Regions from separate parts of the Paracoccus seriniphilus genome, predicted to be linked through region 1. Evidence: riboswitches for the same ligand, from Rfam matches in the RefSeq annotation. Region 1 holds a riboswitch; the other holds the start of a gene.
What was found. A riboswitch is a leader RNA that binds a small molecule or an ion and turns the genes downstream of it on or off. The one in region 1 is predicted to bind cobalamin.
Positions count from the first base shown of each region.

Region 2: another riboswitch for cobalamin. It lies ahead of JHW44_RS13085 (DUF1636 family protein); the one in region 1 lies ahead of nrdH (glutaredoxin-like protein NrdH).

Region 1 is NZ_CP067131.1:34,795-42,556, reverse strand. It holds gene JHW44_RS16595 (GcvT family protein) at 1-382, opposite strand, end outside; gene JHW44_RS16590 (cupin domain-containing protein) at 708-1,061, opposite strand; gene JHW44_RS16585 (ABC transporter permease) at 1,103-2,329, opposite strand; gene JHW44_RS16580 (taurine ABC transporter ATP-binding protein) at 2,326-3,132, opposite strand; gene JHW44_RS16575 (taurine ABC transporter substrate-binding protein) at 3,193-4,191, opposite strand; gene JHW44_RS16570 (helix-turn-helix domain-containing protein) at 4,451-4,951, opposite strand; gene JHW44_RS16565 (hypothetical protein) at 4,969-5,169, shown strand; cobalamin riboswitch at 5,283-5,468, shown strand; gene nrdH (glutaredoxin-like protein NrdH) at 5,564-5,785, shown strand; gene nrdI (class Ib ribonucleoside-diphosphate reductase assembly flavoprotein NrdI) at 5,795-6,208, shown strand; gene nrdE (class 1b ribonucleoside-diphosphate reductase subunit alpha) at 6,193-7,762, shown strand, end outside.
Region 2 is NZ_CP067129.1:2,663,898-2,671,659, reverse strand. It holds gene cobN (cobaltochelatase subunit CobN) at 1-1,292, opposite strand, end outside; gene cobW (cobalamin biosynthesis protein CobW) at 1,292-2,338, opposite strand; gene JHW44_RS13085 (DUF1636 family protein) at 2,342-2,692, opposite strand; cobalamin riboswitch at 2,793-2,993, opposite strand; gene cobO (cob(I)yrinic acid a,c-diamide adenosyltransferase) at 3,033-3,662, shown strand; gene otsB (trehalose-phosphatase) at 3,778-4,518, shown strand; gene JHW44_RS13070 (alpha,alpha-trehalose-phosphate synthase (UDP-forming)) at 4,515-5,867, shown strand; gene JHW44_RS13065 (hypothetical protein) at 5,868-6,233, opposite strand; gene JHW44_RS13060 (ArnT family glycosyltransferase) at 6,230-7,468, opposite strand; gene JHW44_RS13055 (UbiA family prenyltransferase) at 7,465-7,762, opposite strand, start outside.

The DNA of each region.
Region 1 (7,762 bases):
GCTGGAGTTCCTCGGGCGTGCACATGTCCATGGTCAGCCCCATATGGGCCGCCATGCCCCGCACGCGTTCGAATTCCATCATGCGTTTGTGGCTGTGGGCCAGACGGATCGCGCCGGTCACGTGATAGTTGATTGGATAATTCACCTCTTCCGCCAGCTTGCGATACAGCGCCAACCCGTAGCGCTGCATGTTCATGACGCTGTAGTTTGCCGCAAAGTTCGGACAGTTTCCTGCCGCATGCCAGGTCGAGCCCGCCGTCAGTTCGTTCTTTTCAAGCAGGAGGCAATCGCTCCAGCCAGCCTTGGCCAGATGATACAGCGCCGAAACGCCCACCACCCCGCCACCAATGATGACCACGCGCGCCGTAGAAGGAAGAACCATTTCAAGACCTCATAAAAGGGGAAGAGATGACCCGAACCGCCATGGCGGGGTCGTGAAGGGGATAAAAAGCAGCGATAGAGTCGTTCTCTGCCATTGGCATGCTACCCTTGCCTTGTTGCGCCTGCAGGTCTGACCTTTCATCGCATATGAAAATAGTGACCGATTCTTCACAATCTGGCAATGAAATTTTTGCCATTTTTTTCATTTTATCTGAATCGCCATCTGCCGGTGTCAGATCGCGAACGCAAAACCTCCGCCCCGGAAAAAATCGGGGCGGAGGAAACACGGATTTCCGTCGCCAGAGGCCGCGCGGTGCAGCAAAGGCTCAATGTTCGCGGATGACGAAGTGCTTTGTCGTCGTTTCGATGATCTCCCAATAGCCCCTGAAACCATTGGGGATCAGAAAGGACTGACCGGCCACGAACTCGCGTCGCTTGCCGTCACTGGAAATCAAGGCACAGCGTCCCGAAATGATGTGGCAAAACTCGTCACGATCCGTGAAGGCATGCCATTTTCCCGGGGTCGAGGTCCAGGTTCCCGCGATCAACGCCCCGTCCGGACTGCGGAAATGCAGCTCGGTCTGGTGTTGCGGGTCGCCTTCGACGACGCGGTCAGGAAGATCGGCAAGACGGCGCTGGCTGCTCTCCAGCGGTTCGTCGGAAAAATCAATGATATCCATTCTTGCTCCTTGGACATGATGTCGGATGCCGCGGCACAGCGTCAGCTTTGTCCTTTCCACGGGACGAGTTTTCGCTCTGCGAGTCTCATGAGGACGTCGATACCGTATCCGATGATTCCGATGAGGATGATTCCCATGAGGACGATATCGGTGAGCTGGAACTTGGAGGCGGCGATGATCATCATGCCCGCGCCCATCTGCGCGGCCACCAGTTCCGCCGCGACCACCGTGCCCCAGCAGACGCCCATGGCCACACGCGCCCCGGTAAAGATCTCGGGCAGGGAATTGGGCAGGATCACATGGCGCAGCAATTGCCATTTCGACGCCCCCAGGGAATAGGCCGCATGCACCTTGGTGATATTCACCCCCGACACGCCGGCTCGCGCCGCGATCGTCATCACCCACAGCGCCGCAAGGAACAGCAGCACAACCTTGCCCGTCTCCCAGATCCCGAACCAGATGATCACCAGCGGGATCAGCGCAAGCGGCGGCACCGGCCGCATGAACTCGACGATCGGATCGAACCAGCCCCGGAACCAGCCCGACAGGCCCATCGCATAGCCAAGCGGGATGCCCACCAGAGATCCCAGCGCAAAACCCGCCAGAACCCGCATCAGCGAGGCCCCCAGATGCTCCCACAGGGTAAAGTTCTGATAACCCGACTTGGCGATCTCGACAAAGCGGCCCGCCACCGCCTCGGGCGAGGGCAGCCAGATCGGTTCCATCTGCAGGCCCTTGTCCGCCGAGAAGCTCAGCGTGCCCTTGCCCGTCATCGAGACCGTGCCATGGGCCACATCCAGCGTCTCGCCCGGCGTGATCTCACGCCCGTCCACCGAGACCGCCTGCGCCCCCTCGGGAAGACGGATCAGCTGATCGCGCCCGCGCGGCACGCTGGCCACCACGGCGCCATCACCCGCAGGCTCGGCCGGGGCCTCGACACCGGCATAGACGACCACCCTGCCCGATTGCATCTGACCGCTGTCGGTCCGCGCCTCATAGCTGAACGAGGTTTCCCCCAGAAACGGCCCCGGCACGTGGAAGGGCACCAGCTTCGACCCCGTGAACGCCCCCCACAGCAGGAACACCACCAGGATCGAGATGATCGAGGCCGCCCGGTCCGGACGGATCGCGCTTTCATCCCCGAAGGTCACGGTCTTCAGGCTGGTGAAGTCATTGCGCCGGCCATGGGCGCGACGGATCAGCCCGACCACAAGGGCCGAGCCCGCAAACAGGCCCGCATAGACCAGAAGAATTGCAAAACCGGTCATGCCGCTGCCCCCTGACGACCCATGATTTCCTCTTCCATGTTCCAGATCATCGACAGGATCTCTTCGCGCCGGGCGCCGAATTCCGGCAGCTTCTTGATCTCGCGCAGGTCATTGCCAACGCCCTGATCCGCAAAGGGAAGGTGATATTCCTTGTAGATACGCCCCGGACGCGGGGCCATGACGATCAGACGCTCGCCCAGAAGCAGGGCCTCTTCGACCGAATGGGTGATCAGGATCACCGTCTTGCCGGTCTCCTTCCACAGGTTCAGCACCATCGCCTGCATCTTTTCCCGCGTCAGCGCATCCAGCGCGCCCAGGGGCTCGTCCATCAGGATGACATCGGGATCATTGGCCAGACAGCGCGCCAGCGCGACGCGCTGCTGCATCCCGCCCGACAGCTCGTAGATCGCCTTTTCACGGAAATCCTGCAGACCCACCACTTCGATCAGGTGATCGACATGGGCGCCATATTCGGCCTCGCGCTGGCCCGCCATGCGCGGCCCGAAGGACACATTGTCCCGAACGTTCATCCATTCAAACAGCGCGCCCTTCTGGAACACCACGCCGCGTTCGGCATCCGGCCCGGTCACCGCATGGCCGTTCAGCGTGATCTGGCCGCCCGTGGGCGCCAGAAAACCCGCGATGATGTTCAGAAGCGTCGATTTCCCGCAGCCCGAAGGCCCAAGCACCGACAAGAGCTGCCCGGGTTTCAGATCCAGCGAGACATCCTGCAACGCCTGCACATGCGAGCCGTTGGCAAGATCAAAACGCATCGAGATATTCTTCAGCATCAGGCCGGACATGGGGCCATCTCCTTTTTGCCATGGCAGAAACGGAAGGCACCAAACGCCTTCCACCAAGCGTCAGCGGCCAGACACATCAGAAAGCGCCGACGTGTCGATGAATTCAGCGTAGCTGGGCAACGCCGAGGGAAGGTTCCCAAGCTCGTGAAACATCGCCGCCACGCCACTGAAATAGCTTGCAACGCGTCCGCCCAACCAGGTCTCGGAAAGTTGCTCTTCGGGCGAAAGAAACTTGAAATTGTCGATGACGGCAGCCGCAGAAGCCTCGTCCATGCCGGCATCCTGGGCTATCACCGGCAGCATCTCGTCACGCTTGTCGCCAGCGTTCCACATCGCATTGGCATCCGCGGTCACCGCAAGGAAATCCGCCAGAAGCTTTGGATTCTCTGCAGCGAACCGGGCCGAGGTCGTCGTCAGGTCGAAGGCCAGAATACCTGCCTCTTCCTTTTCTTCCCCGCTCAGCAGCACATTGCCCTCGGCCTTCATCCGGTCCAGCGCACCGCCCCAGCCACAGGCCATGTCGATGCTGCCCTGGCCAAAGGCCGCAGCCGCCTCGGCCGGGGCCATGTCCACGATGGTCATGGAGGCCGGATCGACACCGAAATGCTCCATCTGCTGCAGGAAACCGTAATGGGCGATGGTCCCCACGGGCAGCGCCACGCGTTTGCCCGTCAGTTCGCCCGCGCTGTCCTTGTCGATTTCCAGCCGCGAAGCGACAACACAATTGTCATTGTCGGAATAGGAGGCGGCAATATCGACAACCTCGAGATCCTGCCCCGCCGAAACCGCCACCACAAAGGGAGGCACCCCCTGACTTATGGCGATCTGCACATCTCCGGCCGCCATGGCGGCCGACATCGCGGTACCCGAATCAAAGGCAACCCAATTGACCGGAACGCCCAGCTTTTCCTCGTACAGCCCCTTGGCCTTGGCATATTGGAACGGCATCGGCCATTCCTGGAAATAGGCCACCGTTACAGCGTCCTGTGCAAATGCAGGAGACACCATCCCCAGCGAAATCAGGGACAACAGACCACTGATGGCTTTTGTTCGCTTCATTCTGTTCTTTCCTCTGTTGGCATGACTCATCAGCCCCGGGAATCCTGGTCGAGGTCATTGAAACGCCGCCGGTTGAGCCGGCGATCTGATTGATGTTCAGGGTCCGCGCAAAGCCTGATCGCGGAAGGGTATGACCCTCCATCACATGGCTGCGGGGTGATCAGAATCCTCCGCGAATCTTCGGCCAGACGCCGATCCCCGCGGAACAATGATGATCATGGATTCCTATGTTGGCACATTGCGACGTCGAAGGTCCTTTCTAGTAGATCGGCGGCGAAATTACCCACAGTGCCACTGCGGTTTCACGATAGGGATTTGCCCAGAGATAGGGCTCGTTACGGATCCGGAAACTGTCCCCCGGACCCACGGTGAATTTCTGGTCGCCGAAGCTGAGATCCAGCCGTCCCGACAACATGAAGCCGACTTCCTGCGTCTCGCGATGCACAGGCTCGGGCAGCGCCTTCCCGGGCAGGAAGGTCGAATGGACGATTTCGAAACTGTCGGTCAGGTCCGGAGAGATCAGCGCTTCGATCAACCCGTCATGACGGTGTCCGAGCGAACGGCGGCGGTCAGCCCGAACGATACGGCCTTCTTCCCGTGGCGTCTCGGCCTTGGGCTGGATCAGCAGCGACGGCGCCACATCAAGGATCTGTGCCAGCTTGGCCAAATCCTCGGCACTGATCCGCGAGACATCGCGTTCGACTTGCGACATCCAGCCCAGGGACCGGCCCATGGCTTCGGCGAGCTGCGCCAGGGTCAAGGCGCGGCTCTTTCTCAATGTCCGCAGATCAGCACCAGAAGTCACGAATCACTCCCTCTTCATCGAATATCGATCTTGCCACCGGAAATGAAATTATCAACATTTTTTTCATTCCTGCTTTGCAGATCAGGGACGCCCCCGAAATTTTCAAAGGCAACGAAGCCTTGAAACGACATTTTCAACCCCGCCCTGAAGGCTTGACCAGCGCGGCGGTCTGACCCACACGGGATCCTGAATTGCAAAGCATTGGAATCACTGGACGCGGCAGCATTGTCCCCAGAAAATTTCCTTGGTCCCGACACCACATATTGACATTATACCCGCTTGGATGGCTAAGTGATGTGGCTATGGTGCCAATGACATCCGTCAGAGGTGAAAAGGGAAGTCGGTGAAAAGCCGGCACTGCCCCCGCAACTGTAAGCGGTCGGATCGACTGATGAAGCCACTGGATCACTCCGGGAAGGCCGGTTGTCCCATGTCCGCGAGTCAGGAGACCTGCCATGGCAAAAAACGACTACGGGCGGTGGGCCCGGCAGCGTGGCTGTTGGCGGATCTTCGCCAGCAGTCAAGCGCGGGACCGCCATCCAGACATAGAGACCAGGAGCCGAGCGCATGACCATCACCGTCTATTCCAAACCCGCCTGTGTGCAATGCACCGCCACCACCCGTGCTCTTGATGCCCGCGGCCTGAACTACGACATCGTCGATCTGACCCAGGACGCCGAAGCCATGGAGCGGGTGACGGCATTGGGATACCGTCAGGCGCCCGTCGTCATCGCCGGTGAGAACCACTGGGCAGGCTTTCGTCCGGACATGATCGGCCAGTTGGCCTGATCATTCGCGATGGTGGGGCTGGTCTATTTCTCATCGGGATCGGGCAACACCGCCCGCTTTGTGGCGGCCCTGGGGTTGTCGGCAATGCGCATTCCCCTGCGCAGCAGCGATCCGATGCCGATGCCGGACCGGCCCTATGTGATGATCTGCCCCACATATGCCGATGGCGAAGGTCGCGGTGCGGTGCCCAAGCAGGTCATCCGCTTTCTCAATGATGAAGCGCGTCGGGCCGGATTGCGTGGCGTGATCGGCGCGGGCAATCGCAACTTTGGGCAAACCTATGCCTTGGCCGCGCGCGTGATTGCCGATAAATGCCGCGTTCCCGTGTTGTATCGATTCGAACTGGCGGGAACACCAACCGATATTGCCCGTGTCCGCGACGGGCTGAAAAAACTGCAGGAAATGGAATGCTTGACAGTGTGAAGCCCGACCTCGACTATCACGCGCTGAACGCGATGCTGAACCTTTATGACGACAAGGGGCACATCCGCTTTGAGGCCGACCGCATGGCGGCGCGGCAGTATTTCCTGCAGCACGTCAACCAGAACACTGTCTTCTTCCACAGCCTGGACGAGAAGCTGGATTACCTGGTCGACGAAGGCTATTACGAGCCGCAGGTTCTGTCCGACTATCCGCGCGAGTTCCTGCACCGGATCTGGGCGGCCGCCTTTGCCAAGAAGTTCCGTTTTCCAACCTTCCTTGGCGCGTTCAAATATTACACCAGCTATACACTGAAGACCCGAGACGGGCAGCGCTACCTGGAGCGTTACGAAGATCGCGTGGTCATGGTGGCGCTGGCACTGGCGCGGGGCGATCAGGATCTGGCCATGAAGTTCATGGATGAAATCCTGTCGGGTCGTTTCCAGCCCGCCACGCCGACCTTTCTGAACGCGGGCAAGAAATCGCGCGGCGAGCTGATTTCCTGTTTCCTGCTGCGCGTCGAAGACAACATGGAATCGATCGGCCGGGCGATCAATTCCTCGCTGCAACTGTCGAAACGCGGCGGCGGCGTCGCCCTGATGCTGACCAACATCCGCGAATCCGGGGCCCCTATCAAGGGGATCGAGAACCAGTCTTCAGGCGTGATCCCGATCATGAAGTTGCTGGAAGACAGCTTCAGCTATGCCAACCAGCTGGGTGCACGCCAGGGCGCGGGTGCAGTCTATCTGAACGCCCATCATCCCGATATCCTCAGCTTCCTGGACACCAAGCGCGAAAACGCGGATGAGAAAATCCGCATCAAGACGTTGTCCCTTGGCGTGGTGATCCCTGACATCACCTTCGATCTGGCCAAGCGGAACGAGGATATGTATCTGTTCTCGCCCCATGACGTTCAGCGCGTCTATGGCGTACCCTTCTCGGAAATCTCGGTCACCGAGAAATATGCCGAGATGGTCGACGACAAGCGTATTCGCAAGAAAAAGATCAATGCACGCCAGTTCTTCCAGACGCTGGCCGAGATCCAGTTCGAAAGCGGCTATCCCTACATCATGTTCGAGGACACGGTGAACCGCGCCAATCCGATCGACGGGCGCATCACCATGTCGAACCTCTGTTCGGAAATACTGCAGGTGAACGAGGCGTCGGAATTCAACGAAGATCTCAGCTATGCCCATATGGGCACGGATATTTCCTGCAATCTGGGATCACTGAATATCGCCAAGACAATGGATGGTCCCGACTTCGGCGCCACGGTCGAAGCCGCCATCCGTGCCCTGACTGCCGTCAGCGAAATGTCGGCCATCGATTCCGTGCCCTCGATCCGCAAGGGCAATGACGAGGCCCATGCCGTGGGCCTGGGCCAGATGAACCTGCACGGTTTTCTGGCACGCGAGCGCATTCACTATGGCAGTCCCGAGGGCATCGAGTTCACCAGCGTCTATTTCGCCGCCATAGCCTATCACGCCATCCGGGCCTCGAATCTGTTGGCGCAGGAAAAAGGCGCGACCTTCAAGGGATTCGAAAAATCGACCTATG
Region 2 (7,762 bases), on a different replicon from region 1:
TTCTGCAACGGCCAGCTTGATATCTGATGATGCAAGGCCGTCGCGTCCGGTTCGGCAGGCGCATCATAGCCATGTTCTGCCAGTATCCGTGCGACGTGATCGGCCGAGGCCAGCGCGTCCAGCCCGACCGCATGGGCCATCTGCCAGTCGCGCCCCGGATAGGTGGACAGCACGAGGGCGAGCTTTTGCGCACCGCGCGGTTTGAGTGCCAGATTGCGCCACGCCAGCACCTTGCGCACCGTTGCGGCGATGCGATCGGGCTGGGCCTTGTGGACAAAGCGGCTGTATTGCAGAGCGGGATCGCGGGTTTCGGCGGCCTTGAAGCTGACCACGCCCAGAAATATCCGCCCGTCGATTTCCGGCAGAACGACATGCATGGCCAGATCGGCTGGCGAAAGCCCGCGTTCGGCCTCGGCCCATTCGCGCCGCCTGTTGGTGGAGAGGGCGACCTGAAACACGGGGCAGTCGAAACCGTCGAAGGGCGTCGTGCCGTTCTCGCTTCGCATGGAAAAGCCGGTGGCATTCACGATGGCGACGGGGCGCGTTCCCATGGCCTCAGACAGCCATTTTGCGAAACCCGTCGCCTTCAGGGAGGGCGCAAAGACGCCGCAACTGGTGAAACCGGCCTGCCGCAACTCTCGTATCAGCGCATCGACCGGCGCGGTATCCGCAGCGGTCAGATAGCTGCGATAAAATGTAACCAGAACCGGGTTGCCCTTGGGAGGGTGGGGGATGACGCCTGCATCGGGATCATAGAACCCCCAGTCGGGGATCGCGGTCATGCCATCGACAGGGCCGGCCGGCAGTCCCGCCGCGGCCGACAGCTCGGCCAGCGCGGCCTGGGCCGCCACTGCGCCGCCGGTATCGCAAAGGCGTTGCAGGCGGCGCAGAACCGGTTGCGGCAGGGTGGATGCCGCATCCAGACGCGGGTCGTCGCGCCCGTCCGCGGGCAGAACCGCCAGCGCAATGTCGTGGCGCATCGCGTGGTCACGCAACGAGGCCAGACCATAGGGCCAATAGGCCTCTCCGCCGATCAGACGAACCAGGATGGCCCTGACCCCGACAAGGGTGCGCTCCAGATAGGTATCGACCGAAACCGGATGGCGCAGCGCAACCAGGTTGCACAGGCGCAACGAGGGCAGGCTGCCTGCGGCCCGATGCCAGCCGGCCGCGAAAGCGCCAAGGTCGCTGTCGGAATAGGACAGCACCACAAGATCGGCCGGCGTCTGCCCCGGATCAAAGGGAGTGTCCGCCTCTTCCAGCCCATGGCTTTCGCGAAAGACGACATGCATCAGACTGGCACGGCCCCCTGCAGCACCTGACGGATGGCATCCGGGTCGATGTGGTCATGTTCGGCGATCACCACCAGGCGGGACTGTCGCGGCAGATCGCCCCAGGGGCGGTCGAACTGATGGCGCACGCGAGTGCCAACGGCCTGGACCAACAGCCGCATCGGTTTTCCGGCAATCGCCACATGCCCCTTGACGCGCAGGATGTTCTGTTCGCGCGCCAGTCGTTCGACAGCGGCGGTGACGCTGGCCGGATCGTCGAATTCGGGCAGGTCGATCACCACCGTGTCGAAATCATCATGCTCGTGATCATCGGCACCGTCATGATGGCTGGGGCGGGCCTCGAGATCGTCTTCGGCGGCTGCCGACAGGCCAAGGATCAGCGCGGGATCTATCTGACCGTCAGTGACCTGCAGCACGGGCAGCGGACGCGGGGCCGAGGCCGCGATGACCTCGCGTGCCGCCGCCAGCCCGGCAGACCCGGCCAGATCGGCCTTGGTCAGCAGGATCACATCGGCGCAGGAGATCTGGTCCTGAAAGACCTCGGACAGCGGGCTGTCGTGGTCCAGACTGTCATCGGCTTCGCGCTGAGCCTGCACGGCGGCCTCATCCGAGGCAAATCGTCCTGCGGCGACGGCCTCGGCATCGGCCAGCGCGATCACGCCATCGACTGTAATGCGCGAGCGGATGGCGGGCCAGTCAAAGGCTTTGAGCAGGGGCTTGGGCAGAGCCAGCCCCGAAGTCTCGATCAGGATGTGATCAGGTTTCTGCGGCATCGCCATCAGTCGTTCCAGCGTGGGAATGAAATCATCGGCCACCGTGCAGCAGATGCAGCCATTGGACAGTTCGAGGATGTTCTCGGCCGGGCAGTTGTCATCGGCGCAGCCCTTCAGGATTTCTCCATCCACCCCGACCGTGCCGAATTCATTGACCAGAACCGCCAGCCGCTTGCCCTGCGGGTTCTGCATCAGATGCCGGATGAGGGTCGTCTTGCCCGAACCCAGAAAGCCGGTGATCACGGTGACGGGGGTTTTGGTCAGATCGGTCATGGCTCACTCCTGCGGGGGGATGCGTGCAAGGCTCTGCTTGCGGAAAATCACGGGCCGTTCGCGCCAGGGAACAAGGCCGTCTTCGGTGGCGGCATATGCGGCGGCACCATTCAGGATTTCGGGATAGTCTTCCGGGGTCAGCCGTCCGTAGACATAGCTCCACTTGCCCGGCGCGCTGAGCGCGACCGAACATCCCTGGGAACAGGCGGACAGACATTCGACCGCGCGCAGTTCGACCCCTTCGGGCAGCGGGGATGAGGACAGCAGGTCATGCAGGCTGGCACCGGGACGCGGTTCGACCGGCTCTGCCGACTGGCCGCGGCAGGTGGTGCAGACATGTAGTATCGCGCGCATCGCGGACCCTTTCCTTGTGGGGATCGGGGATCCGGGCCAGAAGGACAAAGGGGACATCGCGCCAGACTTTGCCTGCCGGTTGCGAAACACCCCGTTCGCCCGTCAAAACTCGGCGCTGGCAGGTCTCCCGGCTTGCGGATTCAGGGTTTCCCCAACGGTTGCCCCTCCTTCCCGGCCTTGGCCAGTGGACATGGGCGACCTTTCCGGTCACGGTCGCGGGGGCGGCTGCTTTCAGGTGTCACACCTGTCGCATTCCCTCTTCGCCTGTCATAGGACAGGAACCAGCGCGCGTTCACCTGAGGCAGGACGGCGTGTTTTGTCAAGCAAAAGGGGCGATCGAATGAACGAAACCCATGACCTTCCAGCAGAGGATCAGGCCCGCCACGCGCAGAAAATGGCGCGGAAAAAGGCGGCCCGTGACAGGATGATGGCGCAGAAGACCGGCGAGAAGGGTCTGATCATCGTGCATACGGGACCGGGCAAGGGGAAATCCAGCTCGGGCTTCGGGATGATCATGCGCTGTATCGCCCATGAGATGCCCTGCGCCGTCGTGCAATTCATCAAGGGCGCATGGGACACGGGCGAAAGGCGCATGCTGACCACGCATTTCGCGGATCTGTGCCAGTTTCATGCCATGGGCGAAGGGTTCACCTGGGAAACACAGGACAAGTCGCGCGATATCGCCGCCGCACAGGCAGGCTGGAACAAGGCCAGGGATCTGATCCGGGATCCCGAGATCCGGATGGTGCTGCTGGATGAGGTCAATATCGCGCTGCGCTATGGCTATCTTGACGCGCAGGAGGTCGTGGATTTCCTCGAATCCGAGAAGCCGCCGATGACACATGTGGTGTTGACCGGGCGTGGTGCCCCCGAAGTATTGATCGATTCTGCCGATCTGGTGACCGAAATGACCATGATCAAGCATCCTTTCAAGGCGGGAATCAAAGCTCAGGCCGGCGTCGAGTATTGAACTTGCGGTTCGGCGGGGCTGGCGGCAGGCTGGTCTGACGCGGCTGTGAACCAAACCGCGCCACGCGCGTTTGTGCTATACACCCGCAGGTCAAATCAAAGGAGATGCCCCGCAGATGATTCCGCCCGAGCTTCCGGTCGACGCCGCCCTGTTCCTGGATTTCGATGGCTGTCTGGTCGAGATCGCGCCACGGCCAGATGCGATCACCGTTCCGCCGGACCTGCCCGGGCTGCTTCACCGGCTGTATCATCGCCAGAATGGAGCGCTGGCGCTGATCTCGGGCCGTGATGTCGCGGATCTGCGTCGCTATCTGCCTGATTTTCCCGGTGCCGTTTCGGGCAGCCATGGCGCAGAGCTGTCTGTGGCGGGGCAACCTGTCGAGGCGGCCCATGATCTGACGCTGGATGTCGCGGCGCTGCATCGCGATGCCGCCCGTCTGTGCGCCGCGGAACCGGCAATCCTGATCGAGCGCAAACCCCTTGGTGTCGGGTTGCATTACCGCGCCGATCCGTCTCTGGCTGACAAGGTCGCAGCCATGGCTGCAGAACTGATGGCGCGCTATCCCGGATTGGTGCTGCAACCCGCCAAGATGGCATTTGAATTGCGTCCGGATGGTGTCGGCAAGGACAAGGCATTGACGCGGCTGCTGTCCATGCCCAATTTCCGGGGGCGAAAACCCGTTTATGCAGGAGATGATCTGACAGATGAGGTGGCCATGCTGGAAGCGCAGCGCCAGGGCGGCTTTGCGATCAAGATAGGCGAAGGGGAAAGCTGCGCCAGCTATCGCCTGCCGAACCCCGCGGCGCTGGCCGATTGGTTGACCCATGCCGTTCTGGGTGTGGGGACCACGATATGAGCCGCCTTGTCGTGATTTCAAATCGATTGCCGCTGGGGGACAACCCTTCGGGAGGGCTGGTGGTGGCGCTGCAGGATTCCCTGCGCAATTCGGGCGGGCTGTGGATCGGCTTTTCGGGCGAAACCCCTTCGGAACCGGCTGACAGTCTGGAATACCATCCCGGTGCCGAATACCAACGTGCCTCTTTCGATCTGACCCCGGCCGATCACGAGGCCTATTACCTGGGCTATTCGAATTCGGTGCTGTGGCCCCTGTGTCATGGTCGCGCCGACCTCACGGATATCGACCCGGATTATGGCGAGGGCTATCGGCGCGTGAATGCCCGCATTGCTGCCTTGGTGGCCCCCCATATCAGACCAGATGACCGGATCTGGGTGCATGACTATCAGCTGTTCCCGCTGGCTGCGGAACTGCGTGCCCGCGGGATCGGCAATCCCATCGGGCATTTCCTTCATATTCCTTTTCCCGGTCCGGAAAATTGCGCTGTCATGCCTGATCCGCATGAGCTGTTCGAATGGCTGTCGCAATATGACTTGCTGGGCTTTCAGACGCATCGCGATCTGGCGAATTTTACCGAGAGCGCGCGGCAGCTGGCTGAACTGATCCCTCTGGAGGGCAACCGCATCCGGTTGTGCGGCCGTGAATTGCGCCGCGATGTATTTCCCATCGGCATCGACACGGCTTCTTTCATCGAAGAGGCCCGCACCGCGCAGGATGTCGACCGGATGCGATCATTGACCGGGGCGCAGATGATGATCGGTGTGGACAGGCTGGATTATTCCAAGGGGATCCCTCAGCGTTTCCGGGCCTTTCAGCTATTGCTGGAAAACCACGTCGAGTTTCACGAGAAGATCTCGTTCCTCCAGATCGCGCCGCCGACCCGGGAAGAGGTCGAGGCCTATCAGGATATCCGTGAGGAAACCGAGCATCTGGCCGGGCGGATCAATGGTCAGTTCGCGACCGTGAACTGGACCCCGATCCGCTTCATCCACCGGCCTTTGCCGCGCAATGTGCTGGCCGGGCTGTATCGTCAGGCGCGGATCGGCCTTGTGACTCCGCTGGCGGATGGCATGAACCTTGTCGCCAAGGAATATGTTGCCGCGCAGGATGTATCCGACCCCGGCGTGCTGATCCTGTCGCGCTTTGCCGGCGCCGCCGAAACCATGCAGGATGCGCTGGTGGTCAACCCCCATGATCCCCATGAAATGGCCGAGGCCATGGCGCAGGCCATGCATATGACGGCAAACGAACGGCGTCAGCGCCATTCGGTGCTGCTGCGCGACGTGGTCGAACATGACGTTTCCTGGTGGTCAGCCCGCTATCTGGACGCGCTGGCGGGGGCGTCGTGATCAGCCGGCGTTGCCCGCCATGGCGGTCACGACCAGCCCGGCAATGATCAGGCCCAGCCCGGCCACCCGGGTCAGCCCGATCACCTCTTGCTGAAACAGCGCGCCGATCATGGTCAGCGTCACCATCGCCAGCGCCGTGACAGCGGTATAGGTCAGGCTGAGCGAATAGATCCGGATTGCCGAAACAAAGGCGGTCAGCAGGGCGACGGCGCTGAAGACCGCCAACCACATCCAGCCCGATTTCAGGATGGACAGGATCAGCGGCAGCAGTCCGCTGGTGTCCAGCCCCTGACCGCCCTTTTTCAGAAACAGGTTCAGCGCCACATTCGACCCGGCGGCCACGATGATCAATATCCAGTGGTTCATGATGCTCTGCCTGCCTGTAAGTTGGTTTCACGACCGCTTCGCCAGTCGGCCAGCGCGACAAGGGCCACGGCTGCCAGCATGGCGATAAAGGCCGAACTGGGCATGTGATAGCGATCCTCGGCCACCACCACCGCATGCAGCGAGGTGAAATAGCCCCACAGCGCCACCGGCGGGGTGAATAGCGCCGTGATCCAGCCGCCGCGCGCGACCAGAACCGCGATCCCGGCAAAACCGCCAAGGAAGACCAGATACCAATAGCCGGTCGCAATCAGCTTGAGCAGTGTCATCCCGGTCTTGCCGATGCGCGGTTCCAGCGCATCACCGTTCCAGACCACGCCGATCGTTTCGCGATTGTTCAGCTTGACCAGTTTGACCGCCATCAGCTTCAATGCGGCCAGCGGTTGTTCGGCGATGAACTGCTTGGCCTTGTCCTTCAGATATTCGGCGCGTTCGATTTCGGACATGGATGCGACCTCGGCAGGCAGGGGCATGTAACCGCCATGGCTATCGGGGTTGTTGCCCATCCACAGGTTGGGGCCGAAATTGGTCGAGACCATGACCGGCGCGCCCAGAACCCTGTCATTGCGCATGGTCCATGGCAGGGCGACCAGCGAGATCAGCAGGATCGCAATTGCGGCCTCCAACGCGGTGGTAACAAGGCGGCGCGGGCCGTGGGCCAGGTCGACCAGCGCAAGCGCCACCGGCACCAGCAGGATCACAGGTCTGACATAGCCCGCAATTCCCCAGATCACCCCCGCCAGAAGCAGGTTGGCCATCGCATTACCGGCAGGGCGTTGCCAGAAATACAGCCCCGCCAGCATCAGCGCGATGAAGAACAGCTCGCTGGACAGGATGGTCGTGAAGACGATCAGATTCGGCCAGAACGCAACGATGGCCATGGCCACGATGCCGACGGCCGCTCCGAAATAGCGCGTCGCCAGATGATAGGTGAGGATGATGGACAGCAGCCCCGCCACAAGGTTCAGCAACACGACGCCCCAGAACCCGTCCGTGAACAGATAGGTGAAGGCAATCGCCGCCGATGTGCCGACCGCCCAATAGGCCGTCGGCTCGGTTGCGGTCCATCCATAGATGCCGTGATCGACCAGATTGCGGGCGAATTGATGATAGGCCCAGCTGTCCGACATCGGCTGGACCGGAACCAGCCCGGCCCAGATGATGCGCAGGGCCATGCCCGCGCAGAGGATCAGCCAGAAGGCGCGATGGAGGGTCATGCGGCTTCTCCCCAGGCGGCAAGGGCAAAGATCGCCAGCATCAGCATGCCGCTCAGCAGGCTGACGCGGTCCCGGAAGGTGAAGACGATCGGATCATCAGTCATGAATCCCCGGCGGGTCATCAGCTGCATCCGGCCCAGCCAGAAGAACAGCACCGGGCAGATGAACAGCAGAACGTCGGGACGACCGAAGTGGACCTGCACATCCGGATCTTGCGAATACAGCGCAAAGACCAGAACCGCAGCCTGGGCTGCGCCAATGGACATGGCCTGCAGAATCGGCAGATCCGAGACG